3 regions of the Variovorax sp. S12S4 genome follow, and region 1 is predicted to be linked to each of the others. Evidence: predicted binding sites of a transcription regulator. Region 1 holds the regulator's gene; each other region holds the start of a gene.
What was found. The regulator LexA, encoded in region 1, represses DNA repair genes until DNA is damaged. The targets are predictions, from matches to a motif close to ACTGTATNNNNATACAGT.
Positions count from the first base shown of each region.

Region 2: a site for LexA is predicted at 2,149-2,166, ahead of M0765_RS17935 (PA0069 family radical SAM protein). Genes of this name have one in related genera too.
Region 3: a site for LexA is predicted at 3,061-3,078, ahead of recA (recombinase RecA). Genes of this name have one in related genera too.

Region 1 is NZ_JALPKR020000002.1:5,119,234-5,123,781, forward strand. Features, by position in the region: gene adk (adenylate kinase) at 1-538, shown strand, start outside; gene M0765_RS25115 (asparaginase) at 602-1,585, opposite strand; gene lexA (transcriptional repressor LexA) at 1,659-2,333, shown strand; gene M0765_RS25125 (hypothetical protein) at 2,474-2,848, shown strand; gene M0765_RS25130 (D-2-hydroxyacid dehydrogenase family protein) at 2,941-3,948, shown strand; gene M0765_RS25135 (MFS transporter) at 4,009-4,548, shown strand, end outside.
Region 2 is NZ_JALPKR020000002.1:3,646,635-3,651,182, forward strand. Features, by position in the region: gene M0765_RS17920 (SAM-dependent methyltransferase) at 5-964, opposite strand; gene M0765_RS17925 (thiol-disulfide oxidoreductase DCC family protein) at 987-1,412, opposite strand; gene M0765_RS17930 (GbsR/MarR family transcriptional regulator) at 1,468-2,070, opposite strand; gene M0765_RS17935 (PA0069 family radical SAM protein) at 2,189-3,283, shown strand; gene M0765_RS17940 (gluconokinase) at 3,422-3,913, shown strand; gene gnd (decarboxylating NADP(+)-dependent phosphogluconate dehydrogenase) at 3,945-4,548, opposite strand, start outside.
Region 3 is NZ_JALPKR020000002.1:1,595,422-1,599,969, forward strand. Features, by position in the region: gene argC (N-acetyl-gamma-glutamyl-phosphate reductase) at 1-501, shown strand, start outside; gene M0765_RS08115 (hypothetical protein) at 523-1,254, opposite strand; partial or broken gene recX (recombination regulator RecX) at 1,396-1,845, opposite strand; gene recA (recombinase RecA) at 1,895-3,013, opposite strand; gene M0765_RS08130 (MarR family winged helix-turn-helix transcriptional regulator) at 3,160-3,645, shown strand; gene M0765_RS08135 (response regulator) at 3,713-4,387, shown strand; gene M0765_RS08140 (sensor histidine kinase) at 4,426-4,548, shown strand, end outside.

The DNA.
Region 1 (4,548 bases):
GGCCGGCACACCGCTCGGCCAGCAAGCCAAGGCGGTCATGGAATCGGGTGGCCTGGTGAGCGACGACCTCATCATCAACCTCGTGAAGGAACGCATCGCGCAACCCGATTGCGCCGACGGCTTCCTGTTCGACGGCTTCCCGCGCACCATTCCGCAGGCGGACGCGATGAAGGCAGCGGGCGTCAAGCTCGACTACGTGCTCGAAATCGACGTGCCCTTCAGCGACATCATCGAACGCATGAGCGGCCGCCGCTCGCACCCCGCATCGGGCCGCATCTATCACGTGAAGTTCAATCCGCCGAAGGTCGAGGGCAAGGACGACATCACGGGCGAAGAACTGATCCAGCGCAAGGACGACGAGGAAGAAACCGTGCGCAAGCGGCTCGAGGTGTACAGCCAGCAGACGCGTCCGCTGGTCGACTACTACTCGGCCTGGGCCAAGGCCGATCCGGCCTCGGCGCCGAAATACCGCGCCATCAAGGGCGTCGGCACGGTCGAAGAAATCACCCAGCGCGCACTGGCTGCACTGAGCAACTGAAGTTCGGCAGCAGGCGGGCTGCCTTGGCAGCTTGCGCGCCTGCCCGCTTGTGCCCGCGGCCCCTCAGGCGGCTGTTCCGATCAGTTCCAGCATCAACGCGATCCGTGCCTTGACCGGCGTCAGGGCGCCGGCATCACGCAGCTTGTCATCAGGCCTCGGAAGAACGCGCCCGCTCGCGCAACGTGTGGCGCGCAGCACGGCGACGCCCGCATCCTGCGCGCGAAGCGCGGCAGCCTCCAGCGCATGGTGCACCGTGCCGTTGCCAGTCGCGGCGAGCACCAGCCCGCGCACCGGCTCGGCGACGCCCATCGCCCGCTCCTGAAGCAGCACGTCGACAATGGCGCCGGTCGCACCGGCGTGGCTGGTGAGGATTTCGACCCTCGGCCATTGCATCGCCGCGGCTTCGCCGGCTTCGAGAAGCTTCGAGCGCGCCGGCGACTCAGGCCAATCCCGCACCCGCCGTACCACCCCCTCCTCCACATAGCCGACCGGACCGACATCGCCCGAAGCGAACGCATCCTGCCGATAGGTGTGCACCTTCTGCACATCGAAGGCACTGTGGATTGCGCCTGCGCAGACCACGGTTACGCCCCGCGCAGCCGGCGCGGCTGCCACCGAGATGGCGTCGCGCACGTTCTGCGGGCCATCGGGCGAAAGCGAACTGGCCGGGCGCATGGCGCAGGTCAGCACCACGGGTTTGCCGGGCGCAAGCACGGCCTGAAGAAAGAAGGCGGTTTCCTCGAGCGTGTCGGTGCCGTGCGTGATCACCACGCCGGCCACATCGGCCTTGGCCAGCCAGAAAGCGCAACGCCGGGCGAGCTGCAGCCAGACGTCGGGTTCCATGTCCTTGCTGTCGAGCTGCGCCACCTGCTCGGCCGCAAGCGCCAGGCCTTCGGGCGCCTCGATGCCGCCGAGCAGGTCTGCCACGCCCACTTGCCCGGCGGTGTAGCCGATGTTGTCGCCACCGCTGGCGGCACGGCCCGCAATGGTGCCGCCCGTTCCCAGAACCACAATGCGCCGCAGGCTCGGCGAGAGCGAATTAACCATGGCTTGCCAACTTTTAAAAACTGGTTAAAAATACAGGTACTGGATATCTAGCCAGTGCCGCAAGGAACAACATATGCAGTTCGCCGTGAAGCTTACCGCCCGCCAGCAGCAAATCCTGGACTTGATCCAGAGCGCCATCGCACGCACCGGCGCTCCGCCCACGCGGGCAGAAATCGCCAATGAGCTGGGCTTCAAGTCGGCCAACGCGGCCGAAGAGCACCTGCAGGCGCTGGCCCGCAAGGGTGTCATCGAACTCGTCAGCGGCACCTCCCGCGGCATCCGGCTCAAGGGCGATGCGCTGCGTTCGCTCAACGAGTCGCGCAACAACCAGTTCTCGCTTTCGCTGCCCGGCATGGCGCAGCTGGCACTGCCTCTTATCGGCCGTGTGGCGGCGGGTTCGCCCATCCTCGCGCAAGAACACGTCGACCAGACCTACTATGTCGAGAACACGCTGTTCCAGCGCCAGCCCGACTACCTGCTGAAGGTGCGCGGCATGTCCATGCGCGACGCCGGCATCATGGACGGCGACCTGCTGGCGGTGCAAGCCACCAAGGAAGCCCGCAACGGCCAGATCGTGGTGGCCCGCCTCGGCGACGAAGTCACGGTCAAGCGCCTCAAGCGCAACAAGCAGGTCATCGAGCTGCACGCCGAAAACCCCGACTACCCCACCATCGTGGTCCAGCCCGGCGAGCCGTTCGAAATCGAAGGCCTGGCGGTCGGCCTCATTCGCAACACCATGCTGATGTAGGCCCTGCGGCCTGCCGCGAAAGCAGCACCCCACCCGGTCGCAACAGGTGGCGGGCGTATGGCGCTAAGTCGCCATCACCCTGTTGCGCCCGATCAAAGAAATCCTGCCTGTGTTCAACCTCAGACTTTTTTGGAGTTCACATGGGAATCGCCCTCCTCGCCATCGTTGATTTGTGGATGCCGCTGCAATCGCTCGCAAGCCGGCTGCTGCCGGCCCGTCGCCCGCGCCGCCACGACAGCAGCAGTGCTTCCGCAGGCTTGCGCTACGTCGCGGTCCGGCCGTCTTGCACGGCCCGGACCCATGGTCCAGCCGCCTCGGCTGATGCGTCCCCCGCACCCGCACGGCCCCTGCGCGTCATTCGCGTGGTGGACGGCCTGCAAGGCGAAAAGCGCAGCACCAACCGCATGGTGATTTCCGGTCGCATGGCCGACGTTTGCGCCGAACTCGACCGCCTGGCGGCACTCGAGGCCATGGAAGCCGTGAGCACCGCGCCCGCCTCCACACGCCTGCATTGAGGCCATGCAACCCCCGGTGACCATTGCCCGGGGCGGGTATCCAAACGTTCACACGCGCGTCATGCCAATGCTGCGAGGCACAATGGCACGCCATGAACATTGTGATCCTCGACGATTACCAGGACGCCGTGCGCAAGCTGCGCTGCGCCACCAAGCTGGACGCGTACGCGGCCAAGGTCTACACCAACACGGTCAAGGGCATTGGTCAACTGTCAATTCGCCTGAAGGACGCCGACGTGATCGTGCTGATCCGCGAGCGCACCCATATCTCGCGCCAACTGATCGAAAAGCTGCCCAAGCTCAAGCTCATTTCGCAGACGGGGCGCGTGGGCAACCATATCGACGTCACAGCGTGTACCGAACGGGGTGTGGCTGTGGCCGAGGGCACCGGCTCTCCCCAAGCGCCCGCCGAACTCACCTGGGCGCTGATCATGGCGGCCATGCGGCGCTTGCCGCAGTACATCAGCAACCTCAAGCACGGCGCGTGGCAGCAATCGGGGCTCAAGTCGGCTTCGATGCCGCCCAACTTCGGTCTGGGCTCGGTGCTCAAGGGCAAAACCCTCTGCATCTGGGGCTACGGCCGCATCGGCCAGCTGGTGGCGCGCTACGGCCAAGCCTTCGGCATGCAGGTCGTCATCTGGGGCCGCGAGGCAAGCTGCGCCAAGGCCCGGTCCGACGGCTTCCAGGTGGCGCAGAACCGGCACGAGTTCTTTGCCGCGGCCGATGTGCTGTCGGTGCACCTGCGGCTGAACGAAGAAACCATGGGCCTGGTCACGCTCGAAGACCTTTCGCGCATGAAGCCGACGGCGCTTTTCGTCAACACCTCGCGCGCGGAACTGGTCGAACCCGATGCCCTGCTGGCGGCGCTCAACCGCGGCCGTCCGGGGCTGGCGGCGGTCGACGTGTTCGAGAGCGAGCCGCCGCTGCAGGGGCACGCGCTCCTGCGCCTCGAAAACTGCATCTGCACACCGCATATCGGCTACGTGGAGCAAGACAGCTACGAGAGCTATTTCGGGCAGGCATTCGACAACGTGGTGAGCTTCATCAAGGGCAACCCCACCAACATCGTGAATCCGGGCGCGCTGCAGGTTCGCCGGTGATTTCATGAGCCGCCGGGCCGCCCCAAGGCGAGTACCGCAGCCGAAGGCGAAGGTCCTTCAGTGAACCGGCCTGCGCCCCGGGGCGCGCTCTGGGCGCTGCTGGCCGGCAATTTCGTGATCGGCACGGGCGTGATGGTGGTGCCCGGCACGCTCAATGAAATCAGCACGTCGCTGGCGGTTACCGTCGCTACCGCGGGCCAGCTGATCACGGTTGCCGCGGTGGTGATGTGCCTCGGCGCACCATTGCTGGCGGCCGTGGTCGCGGGCTGGGACCGGCGCCAGCTGCTTGCCCTCACCCTTGTCTGGTATGCCGCCGGGCACATCGTTGCGGCGTTGATGCCGAGCTTTGGCGCCCTGCTGCCGGTGCGCATGCTCACCGTGGTAGCTCCGGCCATCTTCACGCCGCAGGCCGCGGCCTGCGCGGGCATGCTGGTGCCGCCCGAACAGCGCGGGCGGGCCGTGACCTTCGTCTTTCTCGGCTGGTCGATGGCCTCGGTGCTGGGCCTGCCGCTCGGCGCGCTGATTGGCGGCCACCTGGGCTGGCGCATGGCTTTCACGGCGGTCGCAGTGCTCAGCATCGTGAGCGCGGTGTCGATCTGG
Region 2 (4,548 bases), 1.5 Mb from region 1:
GTTGTCAGCCGCTGCGCCTGGCGGTCACCATGCAGTAGTCGAAGTCGCGCCAGAAAACGCCCAGCACCAGGGCGCAGTAGCTCGCGACGATGTGCTTGCGGCGCCAGGGGCTGAGCTTGCCGCGCGCCTTCCAGAGTTCGGCCAGCGCAAAGCGCGTGGCCAGCGCCGGAATGTGCAGCGCGCTGGGCGCGACGCGCCAGCGCAGCGACTGCACTTTGACGTCTTCGAACCCGTTGTCGCGCAGCGCGGCCACAAAGTCTTCCTTCACGGCCAGCGTGGGCACGGCCCAGCTGTCGGCCCACAGGCGATGGAGCCAGCCGGCTATTCGGCCGGGCTGGCGCCGCAGCAGAAAGCCGTCGACCACCGCCAGCCGAGCGCCGGGCTTCAGCAGGCGTGCCGCCTCGCGCACGAAATCGGCCTTGGCCGTGCCGCTGGCGTAACAGGCGCTCTCCACCGCCCATGCGCCGTCGGCTTGCGCCGCCGGCAGGCCGGTGCGCGTGTAGTCAGCCTCGATGTGCGCCATGCGATCGGCCACGCCGGCCCGGGCGTCGAGCCGGGCGGCGATGCTGTTCTGCACCGCCACGTTCGTGACGGTGACGGCATACAGCGACGGGTCTTCGCTCACCAGCGTGCGCGCGGTGGCGCCGGCGCCGCAGCCCAGGTCGATCACGCAGCGGCGGGGTTGCGCGGCTTCCTGCTTCGAATCTGGAGCATCGGGCTCGTCGAGCTTCAGTGCGCGGCCGACCGCGCGGTTCATCTCAACGAGCATGCCTTCGCGCCGCAGCGGATTGAGCCCGAGCCGCCAGAAGCCGAAGTGCATGTTGTAGCTGGGGCTCCATGCGCGGTAGTCGTCGGCCACCTCGGTGAAGTAGTCCTGCGTGTCCGCGCGTGTGATGGCCGGGTTGGACAGCGGAGCTTCAGGCGTCTGCGCCGCACGGAAATCGGGCTGGAAAACATTGGGCACAAAAAGCTCCTTTTTTTTCTTTTCAGATTCGGCAATTGCCGCCGGCACATGTGGCCGACGAGCGGGCGGCCTTTCCGGCCAGCAGGGTGACCAGCCAGCGCGGCAGCCGGTAGCGGTTGCGCGCAAGCACCGCATAGGCGCGGTCGGCCAGCGGCGCGACGAGCGGCAGGTCGAGCAGGAAGCTGCCGCTCGGCAGCCCGACGGCATCGCGGCAGGCCCGAATGGCGGGGACGCCCTCGAACACCTGCCCGGTGGCGTCTACCGCGTGAATCGCCGTCATCAGCGCCTCGCGCGGCGCCGGCCCTTCGCTGAAGCCCGGCGGCGAGCAATCGACCAGTTGCAGACGCCCGGCGGCATCGCGCGCCTTCATGCCGTTCATCTCGGCCGCGCAGAGGGCGCAGGTGGCGTCGTAGTAGACGGTGAGGGGGTAGGTGACAGCAGGGTGCATGGTTTTGTTTCGTTATTTCTGTCAAAACAGAAATGATTGGGCAAAAAAGAGAAGCTCAGATCATCGGCAGGCTGGCGTGATGGGCATCCGGGTCATCGTCGTTTTTCTTCGGTGCCGTGGGCGCCGCCGGAGCTGCATCGCCGCGAACGAACTTCTGCACGCTGGCGCCCAGCGTCAGCACCTTGTCGAGCGTGCCGGGCGAGAGCCGCAGCATTTCGTCGGCCCACGTGGCGAGCTTGCTCATCAGGTCCATGGTGGAGCGAATGCGGTCTTGCGCATCGGCAGGCTCCTTCTGGAAGTCGGGGCTCGAGACGATTTCGCGCAGCACGCGGATGGTGGGATCGAACTCGCGTTCCTTGCGCTCGCGCACCACGGTGCGAAACAGCTCCCACACGTCGACGCTGGTTTCGAAGTAATCGCGGCGGTCGCCGAGGATGTGCGTGACCCGCACCAGGTTCCAGGCCTGCAGTTCCTTCAGGCTGTTGCTCACGTTGGAGCGGGCCACGCCCAAGGTGTCGGAGAGCTCTTCGGCATGCATCGGCTTGCCGTGCGCAAACAGCAGCGCATGAATTTGCGAAACCGTGCGGTTGACACCCCACATGGAGCCCATCTCGCCCCAGTGGAGGACGAACTTGCGTTGGATGTCGGTGAGTTCCATGCCTCGAAGTCTAGGATTTTAGAAATTTCCGTCAATAGAGAAATGCAAATTCATTTGCACATGCCGCTGGTTTGGAATACTGTATGTATAAACAGTAGTTAAAAGAAAGGTGCGCCACATGCCAGCTGCCCACATTCCCATCCACATCATCAAAGGCCGGGGCGCGGCCACGCACTTGGCACATCGCTTTTCGCGTGATGAGCGCAATGCGTTCGACGACGGCTGGGGCACGCTCGAAGAGGGCGCGGCCGAAGCCGAAGGCCTGCTGCCGCTGGCGACAGAGGTGCGCTTCGAAGACGTGAAGTCGGTGCTCAACCAGAACGAATCGCCCGACGTCTCGTTCGATCGTTCGCTCAACCCGTATCGGGGCTGCGAGCACGGCTGCATCTATTGCTTTGCACGGCCCACCCACAGTTACCTCAACCTCTCGCCGGGGCTCGACTTCGAAACCAAGCTCATTGCCAAGCGAAACATCGTCGAGGTGCTGCGTGCTGAACTCGGCCGAAAAAGCTACAAGCCGAGCCATGTCGCCATCGGCACCGCCACCGATTGCTATCAGCCCATCGAGCGCGAACTGCGGCTCACCCGTTCGATCATCGAGCTGCTGCAAGAAACACGGCACCCCTTTGCGCTGGTCACCAAGTCGAGCGCGGTGGAGCGCGACCTCGATCTGATCGCGCCCATGGCCGCCCAGCACCTGGCCGCGGTATACGTGACCGTCACCACGCTCGACGGCGAGCTGGCCCGCAAGCTCGAGCCGCGTGCCGCCGCGCCGCATCGGCGGCTGCGCACCATTCGCACCCTGGCCGAGGCGGGCGTGCCGGTGGGGGTGAGCGTGGCGCCGCAGATTCCGTTCGTCAACGAAGACATGGAGCAGGTGCTCGAAGCGGCCTGGGAGGCCGGTGCGCGCAGCGCCTTCTACACGGTGATACGGCTGCCGTGGGAGGTGGCGCCGCTCTTCAAGGAGTGGCTGGCGTTGCACTACCCGCAGCGGGCGGACCGCATCATGGCACGCATCCACGAAATGCGCGGCGGCAAGGACTACGACGCCGACTTTGCCACGCGCATGAAGGGCACCGGCCTCTGGGCCGACCTGATCCGCCAGCGCTTCGAGAAGGCGGCAAACCGCATCGGCTTCAACCGCGAACGCATTCCGCTCGACCTGGGCGCCTTTCGGCCGCCGGGTGCGGCGGGGCAGGGCCGTCTTTTCTGAGGGCTGGTCCCGTGCGGCCTGCAGCCGGGCATCGCATCAAATCCGCTTCAAAATAAGCGGTAGATTCAACCCACCGGCGGCATCGGCCGTCCGGCCTTGGCTGCAAAGGTACGCATGAACGGGACATGGATAGTGGTGATGGGAGTTTCAGGCTGCGGCAAATCGAGCCTGGGGGCGGCGCTTGCGACCGCCTTTGCGCTGCCGCTGATCGAAGGGGACGACCACCACCCTGCGTCGAACGTCGAAAAAATGCGCCATGGCATCCCCTTGACCGATGCCGACCGCGCCGGCTGGCTTGCCACGCTGGGCCGTGCGCTTGCCGACAAGCCGCAGGGCGCGGTGCTGACTTGCTCTGCGCTCAAGCGCGCCTACCGCGAGCAGCTGCGTGCGGCCGTGCCGGACCTGCGGTTCGTGTTCATGGCCATCGAACGCGACGAGGCCGAGCGGCGCGTGGCCGCGCGTGCGGGTGCGGGCGAGCACATGTTCCCGGCCAGCCTCGTGGCCAACCAGTTCGCCACGCTCGAATCGCCGGTGGGCGAGGCCGGCGTCGTCGCTGTCGACGCGACCGCACCGCTGACGGAACTGGTGGCGCAGGTGAAGCGCGAAATCCCTGAAGCTGCGCAGGGGTAGGGCGCAAGCCCCTCTGCGCGGCGCGCCCGCGTTAGATCACTTCAGGCCAGTTGGTATGGAAGAACTCGCCCGCGGGCTTGTCGACCCGCTCATACGTGTGCGCGCCAAAAAAGTCGCGCTGTGCCTGCAGCAGGTTTGCCGATAGGCGCTCGGTGCGATAGCTGTCGTAATAGGCGAGCGACGCGCTGAACGCCGGCACCGGAATGCCGTTGCTCACCGCCAGCGCCACCACGTCGCGCCAGTTCTGCTGCGTGCGGTTGAGCAGGTCCTTGAAGAACGGGTCGAGCATCAGGTTGCCCAAACCAGGATCGGTGCGGTAGGCGTCGGTGATGCGATTCAGGAAGCGCGCGCGAATGATGCAGCCGCCGCGCCAGATTGCCGCGATGCGGCCGAGGTCGAGCTTCCACTCCTTCTTTTCGCCCATCGTCTTGATGAGGTCGAAGCCTTGGGTGTAGCTGATGACCTTCGAGGCATAGAGCGCGTCGTGCACCTTGGCAACGAGCGCCTTCTTCTCGAGCGAGAGCGCGGCCTTCGGCCCCTGCAGCAGCTTGCTTGCGGCCACGCGCTGCTTCTTTTGCGAAGACAGCACGCGTGCTTCAACGGCCGCGTTGATGGTGCTGATGACCACCGCGTTC
Region 3 (4,548 bases), 3.5 Mb from region 1:
GTTTCGCTGCCCTCGGTCAGCGGCTATTCGGGTGGCGGACGGGCCATGATCGAGGACTACGAGGGCGGCAAGGCGCCGCTCTTCGAAACCTACGCGCTCGGCCTCAAGCACAAGCACATTCCTGAAATCATGAAGTACACCGGCCTCACCCGCCGGCCCGTCTTCATTCCTTCGGTGGGCAATTTCAAGCAGGGCATGCTCGTGCAGCTGCCGCTGCACCTCGACCTGCTGCCCGGCAAGCCGAAGGCCGGCGACCTGCACGACGCCATTGCCGCGCACTACGCCAGGAGCAACACGCCCGAGCAGTTCGTGAAGGTGCTGCCGCCTACCGACAACGGCAAGCTCGACGCGCTGGCGCTCAACGACACCAACGAGCTCGAAATTCGCGTGTTCCCGAACGAAGACCACCGCCATGCGGTGGTGATTGCGCGGCTGGACAACCTGGGCAAGGGCGCCAGCGGCGCCGCGGTGCAGAACCTGAAGCTGATGCTGGCGCTCTGAGCGCCAGCCATCGTTCCCGGTTCACCTGACGAGCCAGAGGCCGACGCCCAGCAGCACCGCGTGCGCGCCCAGCGCAATGTAGAGCGGCTTGCTTGAGGGCTCCGCCATCTCCTGCAGCGTTTCGTTGATGCGGCGCGTGAGCAATGCGCGCAGCGCCGGGTCTTGCGCGGCGCCCTCTTCTGCTGCCGCCAGCTCGCCATGTTCCGCACGGCCTTGCTGCCATTCGGCGAGCATGTCGCTCAATGGCAAACGGTTGAGCACAAAGCCGACCACCGCGCGCACCGCCTTGCCCTCACCCAGCACCGGCGCAAGCTGCTTGCTCAGCGCGTCGACGGACAGCCAGTCGGCCGCACGCTGCAGCGTGCCGTGCGTGCGCGGCATGGCTTCGATGCGGCCTGCGATAGCGCCGCCCAGCCGCTCAGACACGGCCTCGCCCCGCGCAGCCACCAGGTGCTGCATGGCCTTGGCCCGGCCCTGCTGCACACCCAGCATCACGTAGACGACCACGAAGAGAAACAGCAGCACCGCGACCAGCAGGGGCGGCGAAGTGAGCAGCGCGAGCGCGGCACCGGCGCCGCCCGCACGCGCGCCCGCATTGCCGGGCCCCTGCAGCTGGCTCAGGTAATAGAAGAAGGCGCCGCCACCGAGGATGAGCGAGAGCAAGCCGCCCTTGACCACCGATCCGATGAAGGCGGCGCCGGCCTTGGCACCCGCGCGCATGAGCGACGGCTGGCCTGCAGGTCCTGAAGACATGAGAGTTCCTCCTCCGAAGTTTTATATGAAGGCGGTCCTCGTGCGGGACCGGCCCGCGCCGATCATGCCATCGGCGGCATCTTGAGCATCACCGCCGCGGCGGCGCAACGGCGCTACCCGCTTCATTCGCCGCCGGTCGCTGTCGCCGTCGAAATCGCTCCGGAGCACCTTGGCCACCACCGCGCCCGAAAAGCCGCGCGCCATCAGAAAGCGCATCTGCTTGGCGCGCTCCTTCGCATCGGTGGGCGGTGCATCGAAACGGCGGCGCCACAACGCAGTGGCGCGCTCTACTTCGGTGTCTTGCAGGCTGGCCACGGCTTGTGCGATGGCTTCGGGCGTGATGCCCTTGGCCTGCAATTCCTGGCGCACACGCAATGCGCCCGAGCGGGCGACGCGCTGGTTCAGCACCGAGGCCACCACCCGCGGCTCGCTGATGAAGTCCTTGGCGGCCAGTTCGTCGAGCGCGCGGGCCAGCGTACCGGGCTCTTCTTCATGCCTGGCCAGCTTGCGCTCCAGTTCCGCGCGCGAATGCTCGCGCTGGCTCAGGAGCCGCAATGCGCGGCCTTTGAGTGAGGGGGCACCGAATGCCATGCCGGGTGGTCGCTTGCGCGGCCCCGCGAGAGGCCGCGCCGTACCTTGCTTACTCGCCCTTGTCGGCCTTCTCGGCCTTGGCTGCCTTCGCAGGCTTCTCGGCCTTTTCGGTGGCCGGGGTGTCGGCATCAGCCGCCAGCAGCGGAATGCCCAGCGACTCGCGCACCTTGTTCTCGATTTCGCGCGACAGCTCGGGGTTCTCGCGCAGGAATTCGCGTGCGTTGTCGCGGCCCTGGCCGATCTTTTCGCCGTTGTAGGCGTACCAGGCGCCCGACTTGTCGAGGATCTTGGCGTTCACGCCCATGTCGATGATTTCGCCTTCGCGGCTGATGCCTTCGCCGAACAGGATGTCGAACTCGGCCGTCTTGAACGGGGGCGACACCTTGTTCTTCACCACCTTCACCTTGGTTTCGTTGCCGATGGCTTCGTCGCCCTTCTTGATGGTGCCGATGCGACGGATGTCCAGGCGCACCGAGGCGTAGAACTTCAGCGCATTGCCGCCGGTGGTGGTTTCGGGCGAGCCGAACATCACGCCGATCTTCATGCGGATCTGGTTGATGAAGATGACCATGCAGTTGGTCTTCTTGATGGTGGCGGTGAGCTTGCGCAGCGCCTGGCTCATCAGGCGGGCCTGCAGGCCGGGCAGCGAATCGCCCATTTCGCCTTCGATTTCGGCCTTGGGCGTGAGCGCGGCCACCGAATCGACCACGATCAGGTCGACGGCGCCCGAGCGCACCAGCGAATCGACGATTTCGAGCGCCTGCTCGCCGGTGTCGGGCTGGCTGATCAGCAGGTCGGACAGGTTCACGCCGAGCTTCTGGGCGTATTGCACGTCGAGCGCATGCTCGGCGTCGACGAAGGCGCAGGTGCCGGCCTGCTTTTGCATGGCGGCGATGACCTGCAGCGTGAGCGTGGTCTTGCCCGACGATTCAGGACCGTAGATTTCGATGACGCGGCCGCGCGGCAGGCCGCCGACGCCCAGCGCGATGTCCAGGCCGAGCGAACCGGTGGAGACCACCTGGATGTCTTCAAGCGCCTCGCCTTCGCCGAGCCGCATGATCGTGCCCTTGCCGAACTGCTTTTCGATTTGCGCCAGCGCGGCTTGCAGGGCCTTGGCCTTTTCACTGTTGGCGACCGAGATGCTTGCGCCCTTGACGACTGCGTCCATGTGGAAATCTCCTTGAAAATCAACGGTTTGTGTGTGACTGCCATCCATCTGCTTTTAATTACAGGCTGGATGCTTGAACAGTAGTGTAGGGGCTCATTGGTTTCAGTAAACTCATTTTTTAGTCAGTTTGCTTTACCATTTGGCGGATGGCTGACAATGCTTTTCCGACCGATCCCGATGCTTGGCGGCAAACCCACCTGGGCCGCCTGCTGGGCCATGCGATGCGCCGCTTCGACGAGCGCGTGCTCGAACTCATGGCGCATGACGTCGAAGTGCCGCTGGCGCTGTCGAACCTGGCCGCCCGGGCCCAGGTGAGCGCCGCGCACATCCACATCACGCGGCACCTGGCGCGCGAAGGTTCGCGCCTGACCGAACTGGCCGAACGGGCCGGCATGACCAAGCAGGCCATGGGTGCGCTGGTAGACCAGTGCGAAGCCTGGGGCCTGGTCACCCGCGGGCCCGACCCGCTCGATGCGCGGGCGCGGCGCGTGCTTTTCACCGCCGACGGATTGGCATGGCTCGACGCCTTTCGCGGCGCAGTCACGCAGGCCGAGCGCGAATTCCGCGCCAGCGTCGGCAACGACGTCGCCACGGTGGTAACCATCGGTCTGGAAGCGTACACAGCGGGCTAGACTCGGCTGGGAGAGAGACAAATGTGAACGGCGCCGGCGCGGCGCCCGAACCGGCCGGAGGTGGCTCATGCGGATTCTGATTGCCGAAGACGACCAGGTGCTGGCCGATGCCCTGCTGCGCAGCCTGCGCACCTCGGGCGCGGCGGTCGACCACGTGGCGAACGGTTCGCAGGCCGACACCGCGCTCATGACGCACAGCGAGTTCGACCTGCTGATCCTCGACCTCGGGCTGCCCAACCTGCACGGCATCGAGATCCTCAAGCGCCTGCGTGCGCGTGGTTCGCAGTTGCCCGTGCTGGTGCTCACCGCGGCCGACAGCGTGGAAGAACGCGTCAAGGGCCTGGACCACGGCGCCGACGACTACATGGCCAAGCCCTTCAGCCTGCAAGAGCTCGAAGCGCGCGTGCGGGCGCTCACGCGGCGCGGCATGGGTGCCACCAGCAACACCATCCGGCACGGTCCGCTGGTGTACGACCAGGCCGGCCGCGTGGCGACCATCGACGGCAAGATGGTCGAGCTCTCGGCGCGCGAACTCGGCCTGCTCGAGGTGCTGCTGCAGCGCGCGGGCCGCTTGGTCAGCAAGGACCAGCTGGTGGAGCGCCTGTGCGAATGGGGCGAGGAAGTGAGCCTGAACGCGATCGAGGTCTACATCCACCGCCTGCGCAAGAAGATCGAGAAGGGGCCGGTGCGCATTGCCACGGTTCGCGGCCTCGGCTACTGCCTCGAAAAAATCCAGCAATGACACGCGGGCTTGCCCCGCGGCTTCGGAGGCCGTAAGCCTTGAAACTGTTCCAGCGCGCGCAGCGCTCCCTGTTCGGCGAGATCCTCGACTGGATGCTCACGCCGCTGCTGCTGCTGGTGCCGGTGAGCATCGGCGTCACGTGGCTGGTGGCACAGGGCATT